3 regions of the Arthrobacter sp. AOP36-A1-22 genome follow, and region 3 is predicted to be linked to each of the others. Evidence: riboswitches for the same ligand, from Rfam matches in the RefSeq annotation. Region 3 holds a riboswitch; each other region holds the start of a gene.
The links. A riboswitch is a leader RNA that binds a small molecule or an ion and turns the genes downstream of it on or off. The one in region 3 is predicted to bind thiamine pyrophosphate.
Positions count from the first base shown of each region.

Region 1: linked by a shared signal. The riboswitch ahead of ACT3S2_RS10160 (ECF transporter S component) and the one ahead of thiC (phosphomethylpyrimidine synthase ThiC) in region 3 are both predicted to bind thiamine pyrophosphate.
Region 2: linked by a shared signal. The riboswitch ahead of ACT3S2_RS03020 (3-oxoacyl-ACP reductase) and the one ahead of thiC (phosphomethylpyrimidine synthase ThiC) in region 3 are both predicted to bind thiamine pyrophosphate.

Region 1 covers NZ_JBQSWX010000015.1:25,100-29,626, forward strand. Annotated here, with positions in the region: gene ACT3S2_RS10155 (ATP-binding cassette domain-containing protein) at 1-1,983, opposite strand, end outside; gene ACT3S2_RS10160 (ECF transporter S component) at 1,988-2,608, opposite strand; TPP riboswitch at 2,662-2,788, opposite strand; gene ACT3S2_RS10165 (DUF4235 domain-containing protein) at 2,858-3,127, shown strand; gene mnhG (monovalent cation/H(+) antiporter subunit G) at 3,134-3,532, opposite strand; gene ACT3S2_RS10175 (monovalent cation/H+ antiporter complex subunit F) at 3,529-3,795, opposite strand; gene ACT3S2_RS10180 (Na+/H+ antiporter subunit E) at 3,792-4,460, opposite strand; gene ACT3S2_RS10185 (Na+/H+ antiporter subunit D) at 4,457-4,527, opposite strand, start outside.
Region 2 covers NZ_JBQSWX010000003.1:98,310-102,836, forward strand. Annotated here, with positions in the region: gene ACT3S2_RS03010 (ABC transporter ATP-binding protein) at 1-1,416, opposite strand, end outside; gene ACT3S2_RS03015 (ECF transporter S component) at 1,413-2,045, opposite strand; TPP riboswitch at 2,080-2,189, opposite strand; TPP riboswitch at 2,247-2,342, shown strand; gene ACT3S2_RS03020 (3-oxoacyl-ACP reductase) at 2,667-3,431, shown strand; gene ACT3S2_RS03025 (LLM class flavin-dependent oxidoreductase) at 3,434-4,527, shown strand, end outside.
Region 3 covers NZ_JBQSWX010000005.1:130,261-134,787, forward strand. Annotated here, with positions in the region: gene thiC (phosphomethylpyrimidine synthase ThiC) at 1-1,297, opposite strand, end outside; TPP riboswitch at 1,294-1,401, opposite strand; gene ACT3S2_RS04955 (globin domain-containing protein) at 1,489-2,670, opposite strand; gene ACT3S2_RS04960 (RrF2 family transcriptional regulator) at 2,759-3,199, opposite strand; gene ACT3S2_RS04965 (hypothetical protein) at 3,225-3,707, opposite strand; gene ACT3S2_RS04970 (phosphomannomutase/phosphoglucomutase) at 3,704-4,527, opposite strand, start outside.

The sequences.
Region 1 (4,527 bases), on a different contig from region 3:
CAGTCCGGTGGCCACCCCGGAGACCAGGGACCCCTCGCTGATCGTGGCCACCCCCAGGTCCAGCAGGACCGCGCCGGCATCGTTGCCGACCAGCGCGGTGCCCCAGGCGGCAAACAGCGCCGCCACCAGTAAAGGCCACGCCCGCAGGAGGAAGCGTCCCGGGGCGATCCCCCCGAGCCGGAGCAGCAGCAGGCTGGCCAGGACGACGATGCTGGAGGTCACCAGGTCCAGAGAGGCGATCAACGGCACCGTGGCCAGCACCACCGCAGCAAGCTTGGCCAACGGGTTGCACCGCCCGAAGAAGCTCGCCCGGGCCCCGGCATCGGGTTCCAGCCCCGGCATCCCCCCGGAGGCCCGGGCGGTGGTGGGGTCCGGGCCCTGCGGTGTGGTCCTGCCCGGTTCCCGGCAGGGGCGTCGATCGGCGACGACCTCGACCGTGGAGGCCCCCAAGGCGGCGGCGAAGCCCGCATCGTGCGTGACCGCGACGACGGCGACGCCGTCCTGGAGTTGTTCGCGCAGCAACAGCGCCAGTTCCCTCCAGGTATTGGCATCCTGGCCGAAGGTCGGTTCGTCGAGGATCAGTAGTCGGGGGCGGGCGGCGAGCACGGTGGCCACCGACAGCCGGCGCTTTTCGCCTCCCGAGAGGGTGAACGGGTTCGCCTCGGCCAGATGCCTCAGCCCCAACCGGTCCAACAGCTCATCGACCCGTCCGGTGATTTCCTCGTCGGTGTACAGCCGGGTCTTCGACCCCGGTCTGCGGGCCCGTCGTGGGCCGAAGGCCAGTTCCTCGCGCACGGTGGCGGTGACGAATTGGTGCTCGGGCTCCTGGAAGACGGTGCCGATCCGGGCGACCAGTTCCCCGGCCCGCCACCGGTAGGGCCGGTCGGCGTCCCCGGGGTCGGAGGCCCCCGCGGCGCCCTGGTCGCCGCTGAGGCCCGGCAGGGCGGCGACGCTGCCGGCCCGTTCGGGCAGCAGCCCGGCCAGGGTCAACGCCAGTGTTGATTTGCCCGCCCCGTTGGCCCCGGTGATGCACAGCGCCTGCCCGGCGTCGATCCGCAGGTCAAGACCCGATACGGCGGCAGGACCCTGGGCCGTTCTGGACACGGCCAACCCCCGTCCCCTCAACAGGCCGGCGGCCGGTGCTGCCGGCTTCAGCCGGGCCGGCAGCACGGGAGTGTGGCCGGGAACCCAGACCCCGGCGTCGATGAGCCGGTCCCGGATGGGTCCGGGGGCGAAGAGCCGGGCCGGTGTGCCCTGGTAGGCGATGCCGCCGCCGGGCTCCAGGACGATCACGCGGTCCACGGCGTCGGCCCAGGCCGCCAGCCGGTGTTCGACGATGATCATCGTCGCCCCGCTGGCGCCCACGGCGTCGATCACTGCGTCACGGACCTCCAGCACCCCCTCGGGGTCGAGGTTCGCGGTGGGTTCGTCCAGCAGGACCAGTCCCGGGCGCATGGCCAGGATCCCGGCCAGGGCCAGTCGTTGCTTCTGTCCCCCCGACAGGGAGGAGGTGGGGTGGTCCAGGGGCAGGCTGAGCCCGACGGCGTGCAGGGATTCGATGACGCGGGGCCAGATCAGTTCCGGATCCACCGAAAGGTTTTCCGCCCCGAAGGCGACGTCGTCCCCCACCCGGGCCTGGACGATCTGGGTCTCGGGGTCCTGCTGCATCAGCCCGGTCCGGCCGTGGGCGGCCGCGGCGGGTCGGCCATCGATGAGCAGTTCCCCTGCGGAGGCGTTGTCCTCATCGTCCTGCAACACCCCGGCCAGGGCATGCATGAGGGTCGATTTACCGGCCCCAGACGGGCCGACGAGCAACACCTTCTCCCCGGCGTCGATGTCCAGGTCCAGCCCCAGCACGGCGGGCTCCTCGCGTCCGGCATGCTGCCATCCCCAACCGCTGGCCCTGACCGCCGCCGCGCGGACGTCGCCGACCCCGGTGGCCGGTGAAGGGCCCCGGGCCCCGGTCGGTGCATCATGTGTCATCGGTTCAACCCAGGACCCGTTCCTGGGCGGCCTTCCGCGACGCCATCGAGGACAAGGCCCCGGTTCGCGACAGGGCCCGGGTCAGTGCCCAGGATCCCAATCCGGCGATGACCAGGCCCGAAATGGCCATGAACACCACATAGGCCAGTTTCATGCTCTCGGTGTAGTCGGGGAACCAGGAGAAGACGAAGGCGTCGTTCACTCCACCGAAGATCCCGGTCAGCAGCCCGGCGAACAGCGCCACCGGCAGCGACCAGCGGCGGTAGAGCAGCACGGCGAAGACGATTTCGGCGCCGAGGCCCTGGATGATCCCCGAGGCCCAGACCGTCCAGCCGTATTCGGAGCCCAGGAGCGAGGAAACGACCGCGGCTACCATCTCGCAGAACAGTGCGGCCCCTGGTTTGCGGATGATCAGTGCCCCCAGGACGGCGGGGAAGAGCCACATTCCGGCCAGCAGGGCGGATGAGGGCGGGAAGGCCACGAAGATGAAGTCGAAGGCGTGGTGGGTGGTGTTCCAGGCCCAGAAGATCACCCCGGAGGCCACGGCGATGACGGAGGCGACGACGATGTCCACGACGCGCCAGGTGTAACGGGCGGTCGGTGCCGCCGAGAGGGTGCTGCTCATGTGGTGTTCCTCCTTGGGTCCAAGGAGGGGAGGACCCCGCGGCGGTTCCGCGGGTCCTGAGATTCTCGACTCCCTTCGCCGGTACGAGCCGGAGCAGGTTCGAGGGTCTGCGGTGTTCCGCACTCTCAGCGTCGAAGATTCCGGCCGTGGCCGGTCGGCGACGCTCCCCTGTCGTAGGTGATTCAGTAGGGCCGAGTCTACAGCGCGTTATGCTGGGCAGGTAATCACCTACCGACGGGAGAATCGTTCGTGAACGCATTATTGAAGATCGTCGGCGCGGTCGTGTCGATCGGCGTCGGCTTCGTCGGCGGCAAGCTCGTGGACACCATCTGGTACAAGGTCACCGGAGAGAACCCCCCGAAGCCGAACGACAAGGAAGCCCAGGCCGAGGCATCGATGCGTCATGCGCTCGGGTTCGCTGTGGTCTCCGCCGTGGTGTCCGCAGTGATCCAGGTCCTGACCAACCGTGGCACGCAGCGGGCCATTGCCCGCTTCAACCACACGGCCGACGAGGTCTGATCCTCGTCAGCGGCCTTCGTCCAGGCGGCGCTGGGCCTCGGAGACCACTTCATTGAGGTCGTCGAGGACCAGCGTCTCCTGTTTGAGGTGCCGGGTCCGGTAGCCGGCACGACCGACCATATGGGCGGTCACCGGGGCGGTGAGCAGCTGGAAGAACCAGGCCAGCACCAGTATCGGCACCGCGGACCAGGCCCTGATCTGCAGGGCGACGGAGAGCAGCATCAGGAACAATCCCAGGACCTGCGGTTTCGTGGCCGCGTGCATGCGGGAGAAGAGGTCCGGGAAACGCAGCAGGCCGATGCCTGCGGCCACGGACAGCAGAGCCCCGGAGACCATGCTGATCACCACGATCCAGTCCAGGACCTGGTCCAGCGTCCCGCCCTCGGTCAGTCCAAGCACGATCATTGCCCCCTCCGATCGGTGACGTAGCGGGCGATGGTGACCGAACCGATGAAGGCCACCAGCGACCCGACGACGATGAACACGATGTGGTTCAGATGCCGGTTCACGACCATGTCCACGCAGAGTCCGCACAGGATGATGATCAACAGGACGTCCAGGGCCAGAGTCCGGTCCAGGATCGACGGGCCCCTGGCCAACCGGATCAGTGCCATGACGGCGCCAAGCGCCAGGGCGACCCCGGCGATCCAGGCAGCGACGATGATCATGGGTGCTCCTTCATCGATCGGTTCGCTCGTGCTGCGGGGTCGGGGCCTGCGGGGCCCTCGGCGTCCAGGGCCGCCAGTTCCTCCCGGCTGCCCATCATCCGGATGATCCTCGCTTCGATGGACCTGACCTGCCGCCGGAAGTCCTCGGCCTCCTGGACGGTGTTGATGTCCAGCACGTGCAGGTAAAGCGTGGAGGTCGTCCGGTCGATCTCCACGACGAAGGACCCCGGGATGAGGGTCAGCACATGCCCCAGGACCGTGGCCATGAGGTCTTCCTGGCTGCGCATGCGGATGCCGATGACCGCGTTGCGCACCTTCGGCCCGCGCCGGAGGACCACGAGCACCACCTGGATGCTCGCCCGCACGATTTCACGCAGGAACAACACCGTGAACACCAGCCCCTGCCAGGGGTTGAACCGGCCGGAGAGCTCCACGGGAGGCAGTTTGAAGGTCGTCACCACCCCCAGGGCGATGACGAACCCGAAAATCAGGTTCCCGGGGCTGAAGTCCCGCCAGAGGGCGCCCCACACCAGGACCAGCCACAACATCAGGGGAAGTTCGATCAGGAAGCGGGCACGACGCCGTCGTGCCCTGGCCCGGGCGCTGCGGGCCCCGGTGAGCAGTTCCGAGGGCCGTGCCGGACGCGGATGCCGGTGCGGGCTCATCGTCCGCCTCCCGTCTCGGAGGCGCCCAGGACGGCCTCGATGTAGGGCGTGCGTTCGAGCATCTGCT
Region 2 (4,527 bases), on a different contig from region 3:
CATCGAGATCGTGGCCTTGCGATCCAACCCGAAGCCCGGTTCGTCGGCCAGCAGGGTGGCGCGCGAATGGGCGAGCATGGCCGCGACGCTGAGCCGGCGCTTTTCCCCGCCCGAGAGCCGGAAGGGGTTGGCCTCCGCCAGATGGGTCAGCCGGTGTTCGGCCAGCAGGGCCTCGATCCGCTCATCGGCGGGACGACCATTGATGACCGCGGGCAGGCCATGGCCGATCTCCTCGCGGACCGTGGAGGCCACGAACTGGTGTTCGGGGTTCTGGAACACCAGCCCGGGGCGGTCCCCCGTCACTGTGCCGGCTAGTGGTTGCAGCAGCCCGGCCAACGCGAGCAACAAACTGGTCTTGCCCGTCCCGTTGGCGCCCAGCAGGGCCGTGATCTCCCCGGAATGCAGTTCCAGGTCGATGCCTTCCAGCTGGGCGGTGATGGTTTCCGGGTCGCGCCGGCGTTTCCTGGCCGATGCCGGGGCCCGGGTGACCGAGAGTCCCCGCGCGGATAGGACGACCCCGCCGCGGGACGGTGCCGGAACCGTGGGCCGGTCCTGCGCCCACCCGAGCAGTCGGTCCCGGATGATCGGGCAGGCCAGCCCTCCCCCGGTGCCGAAGGCCGCCTGCAGTTCGGTGTCCAGCGGTGTCCAGCACCCCGCAGCCACCAACCGTCTGGACCACTGCTCCAGCACGGTCGGCGTGGGGCCGTCCGCCAGCAGGGTTCCTGCGGCATCGAGCACGATGGCCCGGGCAGGGAGCCCCGCGACGCCGTCGCTTCCCGCGTACTCGTCGATGCGGTGTTCCACCAGCACGACGGCGGGGCCGCGCGTTTCCACGGCCCGGTCGATGGCCCGGCGCACCGAGGAGATGCCCTCGGCGTCGAGCATCGAGGTGGGTTCGTCGAGCAACAGCACCGGGGGCTCCGCGACCAGGCTGGCCGCCAGGGCCACCCGTTGGCCTTCACCGCCGGAGAGCTGCCGGGTGGATCTGCCTCGCAGCCCGGTTCCGTTGATGTGTTCCAGCGCCGCGTCGATCAGGGCGTCGATCCGGGGTGGGGCCACCGCATGGTTTTCCAGTGGAAGGGCGATCTCCCGGTCCACATCGGGCATGCACATCGCCGATTCGGGGTCCTGGGCCAGGACGCCCACGGTCCGGGAGAGCTCGGCAACACTGCTGTGGGCGGTGTCCTGGCCGGCTACGAGGACCCGGCCGGTGGTGCGGGCCGCCACCGAATGCGGGATGACCCCGGTCATCAGCTGCAGCAACGTGGATTTCCCGGCCCCCGAGGGGCCCAGGATGATGACCTGCTCCCCGGCGTCCAGGCCCAGCGACACCTCCTGCAGCACCGGTGCCGCCCGCCGGGGGTAGTGCACCGTGGCCTCCTGAAGCGCGATCACCGCCGCGCCCACCGGTTTCATGCTCCCCCGGTGGTGGGCAGATCGCGTCCGATGGCGTAGTTGTCCACCACGCCGGTCTTCGCCAGGGCGTTGACCGTCCGGCGGGCCAGCAGCCCGCCGAGGATGAGACCGGACAGCAGTTGGACGACGAGCCGGATGACGAAGAAGTCCTGCCCGTACCATCCGAAGCGGAAGGCCGAGACGGCGAAGGCCAGCCCGGCCCCGAGCAGCCCCGAGCAGGCGTACACGCCCCAGCTGAAGGACCGGTATCGGCGCAGGGCGAAGGGCAGTTCGCTGCCCAGACCCTGGATGGCGGCCACGAGGAAGAGCATCGGACCCGCCGTTGAACCGAGGAAAACGACTTCCACCCCGCCGGCGATGACCTCGGCCAGGATCCCGGCGCCGGGGCGTCTGATGACGGCGACGGCGATCGGGGCGACGATCAGCCACCCGCCGAAGAGTAGATGCGAGGAGAGGTCCCCGAACGGGCCCATCAGCAGGGTCAGCCCGGCCGATGCCTGGACCAGGGCCCAGTAGAGGAACCCGAAGACGACCCCCAGGACCACGATGAGCACCAGGTCCTTGAGGTCGAAGGAAAAGCGTCCCCGCGCCGGTACTGGCGTGGTGGATGGCGGCGTTGTCGAGTGCACTGTCGTGCCCCTTCCGTTGAGTGAACAGGGCACGGGATTCAGAGTTTTGCCTCCCTGCGCTGGCATGACCCAGATCAGGTTCGACGGTCGAAGCTTGATCAGCTTCCTCTCAGCCCGGCTCACCGGACTCCCGTGTTCAGCACAGACTGTACACGGGGACACGAAGTTGTCGAATCGCCACGTCACGTGTGTAGGCTGTGGTGCAGTGACACGGGGTGCCACGATTTCCTGGCTGAGAGAACACCCGTTGAACCTGATCTAGTTCGAACTAGCGAAGGGATGTTGCAGGTGTTTCTCCACCTAGACCCCCATTTTGGAAGGTCCTGCCGGACCGCTGCCCCACTGCCCGGTACCAGCTTGTCCCGGTTGCGTCCGCCCTGGCGTCCGGCGGCTTGTCCAGGACCCGCCCGGCCAGGCGTTTAGCGTCTGCCCACCAGCTGCACCGCAACCAAGAATCCTGCCCGAAGCCTGCTCTCCGCCGTCGGGCAGGACAGCACGTGAACGATGCTGCCCACAGTGCTTGCCGCGCCATTCCCTACTCTCCCCGGGCGACTCCGCCTCCGGGGCCCCCTCGCCATTTCCACCACCCCCTGCCCTCGGCAGCCATGAAAGTGAGACCAGATGAACCTCTCCGACCAGCTTGTCCTCGTCACCGGAGGCGCCCGCGGTCTGGGCCGTCACATCGTGACGGCCTTCGCCGGGCAAGGCGCCCGCGTCATCATCAACTACCGGCAATCCGCCCAGGCCGCCCAGGAGCTCGCCTCCACCCTAGGGCCCGACCGCGCCCTGGCCGTCCAGGCGGATGTCACCGATCCGGCACAGGTCGCCACCATGCTCGAGACCGCCCAGGCCCATTTCGGTTCCCCCGTGACCACCGTGGTGAACAACGCGTTGGCCGATTTCTCCTTCAACGGCGAGGCCCGCTCCTCGGCCGCAGACATTGGGTGGGAGGAGTTCACCACCCAGTTCTCCGGCAGTGTCCGCGGCGCCCTGAACACCGCCCAGGCCGCCCTGCCGGGAATGCGTGAACACGGCTTCGGGCGGATCATCAACATCGGCACCAACCTCTTCCAAAACCCGGTGGTCCCGTACCACGACTACACCGCCTCCAAGGCCGCCCTGTTGGCGCTGACCCGCACACTCGCCGCCGATCTGGGCCAACACGAGGTCTCGGTGAACATGGTCTCCGGCGGCCTGCTGCGGACCACCGATGCCAGCGCCGCCACCCCCGAGGAGGTCTTCGACTTCATCGCCTCCTCCACCCCCTTGCGCAAGGTGACCACCCCCGCCGAATTCGCCGACGCCATCCTGTTCTTCGCCTCCCCCTGGGCCCGTGCGGTCACCGGACAGAACCTGGTGGTCGACGGCGGACTGGTGATGAACTAGAGATGAGCGCACACACCACCGACACGGCACCACGCCAACTGCATTTCAACGCCTTCCTCAACGCCTGCGGGCACCACCAGGCCGCCTGGCGCCACCCGGGCTCAGCGGTCGAACAGCTGGGGGACATCGACCACTACGAACGCCTGGCCCAAACCGCCGAACGTGGCCTGTTCGACGCGGTGTTCTTCGCCGATGGGCATTCGGCAGGGAATCCGTCAGTGGGTCCACGGTGGTTCTTCGAACCGTTGACGGTCCTGGCCGCCATGGCACGGAACACCAGCCGCATCGGGCTGATCTCCACCGTCTCCACCACCTTCTACACCCCGTACCACGCGGCACGGATGCTCGCGTCGCTGGACCACATCAGCGCCGGGCGCATCGGGTGGAACGTGGTGACCTCGATGTTCGACGCCGAGGCACGCAACCACTCAATGGATGCCATGCCGGCCAGCCCCGAGCGTTATGCCCGGGCGGCCGAGTTCATCGACGTCGCGCTGGGACTATGGGATTCCTGGGCCGACGACGCCGTGTTGGCCGACAGGGAAGGGCTTTTCGCCGATCCCGAGAAAGTCAGACCCATCAACCACGACGGCGAGCATTTCAGCGTCGACGGGCCGCTGAACGTGCCCCGGGGCCCGCAGGGCCGGCCGGTCCTGTTCCAGGCGGGGGCCTCCGAGTCCGGCCGCCAGCTGGCGGCACGCCATGCCGAGGGCATCTATGCGGTGGCCTACGATCTGGCCAGTGGACAGGACTACTACGCGGACCTGAAGCGGCGCATTGCCGCCGAAGGCAGGGACCCGTCCAAGGTCGCGATCATGCCCGGCCTGGTCACCTTCCTGGGGTCCACCGAGGCCGAGGCGCTGGCCGGGCAGGCCGAGGTGGACGCCCTGCTGCCCACCGAACAGTCGCTGGCCCAGCTGGGGATGTTCATCGGGCAGGATTGCCGCGACTGGGACCTCGACGCACCGGTTCCGACCCTGCCACCGGCGAGTGAATTCACCGGCCCGCAGGGCAGGTACGCCACGATCCTGCGCATCGTGGAGGCCGAACGTCCCACGGTGCGGCAACTGCTGGGCCGGTTGGCCGCAGGAGGCGG
Region 3 (4,527 bases):
CGCTGGTGATGTGGTCGTAGCCGGGGGCCGTATCGGTCACCAGCGGACCCAGGGTGTAGAACGGCGCCCCGTCGCAGAGCTCCTGCTGACGCTCGACGTTCTCGCGGACCAGATGCAGCGGGATATGTCCGGGTCCTTCCACCATCACCTGCACGTCGAACTGCCAGGCCCTGCGGGTCAACTCGGCCAGGGTATCGAGCTCAGCGAACTGGGCGGCGTCGTTGGCATCGGCCAGGGAGCCGGGGCGCAGCCCGTCACCGAGGGAGAAGGCGACGTCGTAGCGGGCGAAAATGGCGCAGAGCTCGTCGTAATGGGTGTAGAGGAAGTTCTCCTGGTGGTGGGCCAGGCACCACCCGGCCATGATCGATCCACCGCGGGAGACGATGCCGGTGACCCGGTCGGCGCTCAAGGGCACATGGCGCAGCAGCACCCCGGCATGAATGGTCATGTAGTCCACGCCCTGTTCGCATTGCTCGATGACGGTGTCGCGGAAGATCTCCCAGGTCAGTTTCGATGCATCCCCATCGACCTTCTCCAGCGCCTGGTAGATCGGCACGGTGCCGATGGGCACCGGGGAATTGCGGATCAGCCATTCGCGGGTGGTGTGGATGTCATCGCCGGTGGACAGGTCCATCACCGTATCGGCGCCCCATTGGGTGGCCCAGGTGAGCTTGTCGACCTCCTGGGCGATCGAGGAGGTGATGGCCGAGTTGCCGATGTTGGCGTTGATCTTGACCAGGAAGGCCTTGCCGATGATCATCGGCTCGGATTCGGGATGGTTGATGTTCACCGGGATGATCGCCCGTCCGGCGGCGACTTCGCGGCGGACCAATTCGACGTCGCAGTTCTCGCGCAGCGCCACATAGCGCATCTCGTCGGTGAGGGTGCCCTGTCGGGCGTAATGCATCTGCGTGACGGTACGCCCCTGGTGCGAGCGCCTCGGTACCGGGGTCGTGCCGCTCCATTCTGCCGAGGCGGCCCCGCGACGCACGGCGGACCGGCCGTCGTCGTGCAGGGTGCGTTGGCGACCGGTGTATTCGGCGGTGTCACCCCGGGCGGTGATCCATCGGGTGCGCGGACGCGGGAGGCCGACGGTCGGTTCGGAGCCCGGACCGGCGGTCCGATACGCCAGATGGGGCTCGTTGGCGCTGCCGTCGGGGGAATCCGCCAGGCAGATCGCGGTGACCGGGACCCGCAGGCCGTGTTCCGGATCCTCGATCCACTGCAACCGGTGCTGTGGGTGCTGTTCCCACGCGGTGGCGGACGGGGTGGTGGGTTTTACTGTGGAATCGCTCATTTGAGCCCTCAACTTCCTACGCCGGCATGACCCGGACAGGTTCGACGGTCGCGAGCGGTGGCAGCTCGATCTCAGCCCCTCCTGGGGCACCCGTGTGGACGTTGCGAGCGTAACGGAGCGGCCCGCGATCTGGCTAATCCAGTTCGCGGGCCGCTCCGGTGTGGCGCCCCTCCGGGGCAGCGGGCTCGTGCCTAGGCGGCAAGCCAGAGGTCGGGACCGAAGACCTCGTAGTGGATGTTCCGCGGGGCCACGCCGGCGGCGATGGCCTGGCTGCGCACCGCACGCATGAATGGCAGCGGACCGCAGAGGTACATCCGGGCATCCTCGGGCAGCTCGACGCCGGTCAGGTTCATGAACCCCTCGACGGCCTGCAGGTCCGCGGTGGTGCCGGTGGTGTCCTCGAGCCACAGGCGCATCTCGACGTTGGGCAGCTGCTCCACGGCGGCGAGCATCTGGTCCTTCAGCGCCCAGTTCGATTCCATGGCCTCGGCGTGGAGCACCAGCACCTGGCGGTCCGACCCGGTGGAGACCAGCGACTGCAGGGCCGAGGCGCTCGGGGTGCACCCGATGCCGGCGGTGGCGATGATGATCGGCCCGCCCTCCATGTCCAGGGTGATGTCACCGTAGGGGTTGGACAGTTCCACGACGTCGCCGACCTCGAGATTGCGGTGCATGAAGGGGGAGACCTCCCCGCCTTCATCCAGCTTGGTGGTCAACACCCGCTCGGTGGTGGATTCGACGTTGTCGGAGAGGGAGTACCGGCGGCACTGGCGCAGCCCGTCGGCCAGCGGCACGCGGATGCTCACGAACTGGCCGGGCTTGGCCACCGTGACGGCGGTGTCATCGGCCGGCTCGAAGCGGAACGTCATGCAATCCTGGCCGGAAGCCTCCGTGGAGGTGACCTTCCATGGGGCGTAGATCCGGTCGTTGGCCTGTTCGGCGTAGAGGCCCTTTTCGATCTTGACCAGGGCGTCGGCCATCAGCCAGTAGACCTCGGACCAGGCGGCGACGACCTCTTCGGTGGCTGCTTCGCCCAGATCCTCGGCGATGGCCGCGAACAGGTGGTCGAAGACGATCTGGTACTGGTCGGGCTGGATGCCCAGCGACGTGTGCTTATGGGCGATGCGGGACAGCACTGATTCGGGCAGCGATTCGGGGTGTTCGATCAGGTGGGAGGCGAAGGCGGCAATGCTGCCGGCCAGGGCCTGTTGCTGGGCTCCGTTCTTCTGGTTGGCGCGACTGAACAAGCCGTCCAGGAGTTCAGGACGTGCCGCAAACATCCCGGCATAGAACTTCTTGGTGATCTCACCGATCCGTTCGCCAATCACGGGAAGTGTCGCCTGGACGACGGGGCGGGACGTTTCTGAGAGCATCGAATCTCCTCGAGGTCGAATTACTTGCGTCTGATCCGCAAGTATTATGATACATTTCTACACCTTGTAGAAAACTGGGGCAAATCGGCTATCGCGAGATGGGAAAAGGAAGGGTGACCAGCGCCGGGGAGGACGCCAGATCGCGGATCGACCAGTGGTCCAGCTCCTGGTAGAAGGCCTCCTGGGCGCGCGCCAGGGCTGTGCGGAGCCGGCAACCGGCGATCAATGGGCAGGCGGCCGTGCCGTCGTCGGTGGTGCACTGGGCGAGATCGCCCTGCCCCTCGAGGCTGCGCAGCAACGTGCCGGCGCCGAGGGACAGCCCCGATTCGTTGATCTGCACGCCACCGGTGCGCCCGCGTTTGACGTCGATGTGTTTCAACTGGCCGAGCTTGTGCACGGCCTTGGAGACCTGGTTGTAGGGGATGTCGATTGCCTCGGCGATCTCCCGGGTCCTCAGCAGGGGATCGGACCGGGCGGCGAGCAGCATCAGGATGCGCAGGCACACATCGGAAAAGGCGTTGATCTTCATGATGTCGACGCCCGGTCCCCACGGATCAGGCCCAGATCCTCAAATCAGCTGGTTCGGGGGTGGGCTCCTGGAAGGTCCACTCGCTGCCTTCGGCGGCGGGGGAGGCATAGGGCTGGATGATGGCCACTGCCCCGCCGAGGCTGTGCTCCGCCAGGGCATGGACGGCGTCGACATCCTCCTGCAGCAGGGTCACATCGGAGACCAGGGCCACGGCCACGAAGTTCTCACGCTGACCGATCAGCAAGGTGACCAGGTCATCCATCATGACTTCGGCATCGATATCCGCTTCGGGATCCTCGTCGTCCTCATCGGGTTGGACCGCCAGCAGGCGCAGTTCCCCTTCGGCCTCGCCGTCGGGCTCCAGGCCGATGGCGAAGGGCAGGAAGACCCCGTTGGTTTCAAGCTGTTCGCGGGCGACGCCCAAGGCGGTGCCGAGCACCTTGTTCAAGTCCTGGTGGGCGGCCTCACCGAGTTCGGCCAGCCGGTTTTCCGTGGGGTTTTCGCTCATGCATTGCTCCTGACAAGGGTGAGGACCGCGTCGCGGACGCGTTCCATGGTCGGGGTGTCTACGGCTTCCCCGTTATAACGGAGGAAGGGTTCGGTGTTGGAGGGGCGGAGGTTGAACCAGAAGGATCCGTCCGTGGCCTTCACCGTGGTGCCGTCCAGCCTATCGACCACCGTCTCCGGGGTCGAAAAGCTCTCCAGCACCCGGGCCACGGCCGCGTCCTTGTCCTCGACCTCGGAGTTGATCTCGCCCGAGGAGAAATACGGTTCGTATTCGGCGGCCAGATCTCCCAGGGCACGGTCCTGGGAGCCGAGGGCGGCCAGCACATGCATCGCGGCGAGCATGCCGGTGTCCGCGTTGTAGAAATCGCGGAAGTAGTAGTGGGCGCTGTGTTCGCCACCGAAGACGGCCCCCTCGGCGGCCATGACCGCCTTGATGAAGGAGTGGCCCACCCGGGTGACCACCGGCCGTCCGCCGTCGTGTTCCACCAGTTCGGGGACCGCGCGGGAGGTGATGAGGTTGTGGATGATCACCGGGGTCTGCTCGCCGGCGGCCTGCGCCCGGGCGATTTCACGTCGGGCCACCAATGCGGTCACCGCCGAGGGGGACACCGGCAGACCTGCTTCGTCGATGACGAAGCAGCGATCCGCGTCGCCGTCGAAGGCCAGACCGATATCGGCGCCGTGTTCGAGGACGGCGGCCTGCAGGTCCTTGAGGTTCTCCGGTTCCAGCGGGTTCGCCGGGTGGTTGGGGAAGGTCCCGTCCAATTCGAAATACAGCGGCACGATCTCCAGTGGAAGGGCCGGCAACAGGTCATCGCCCA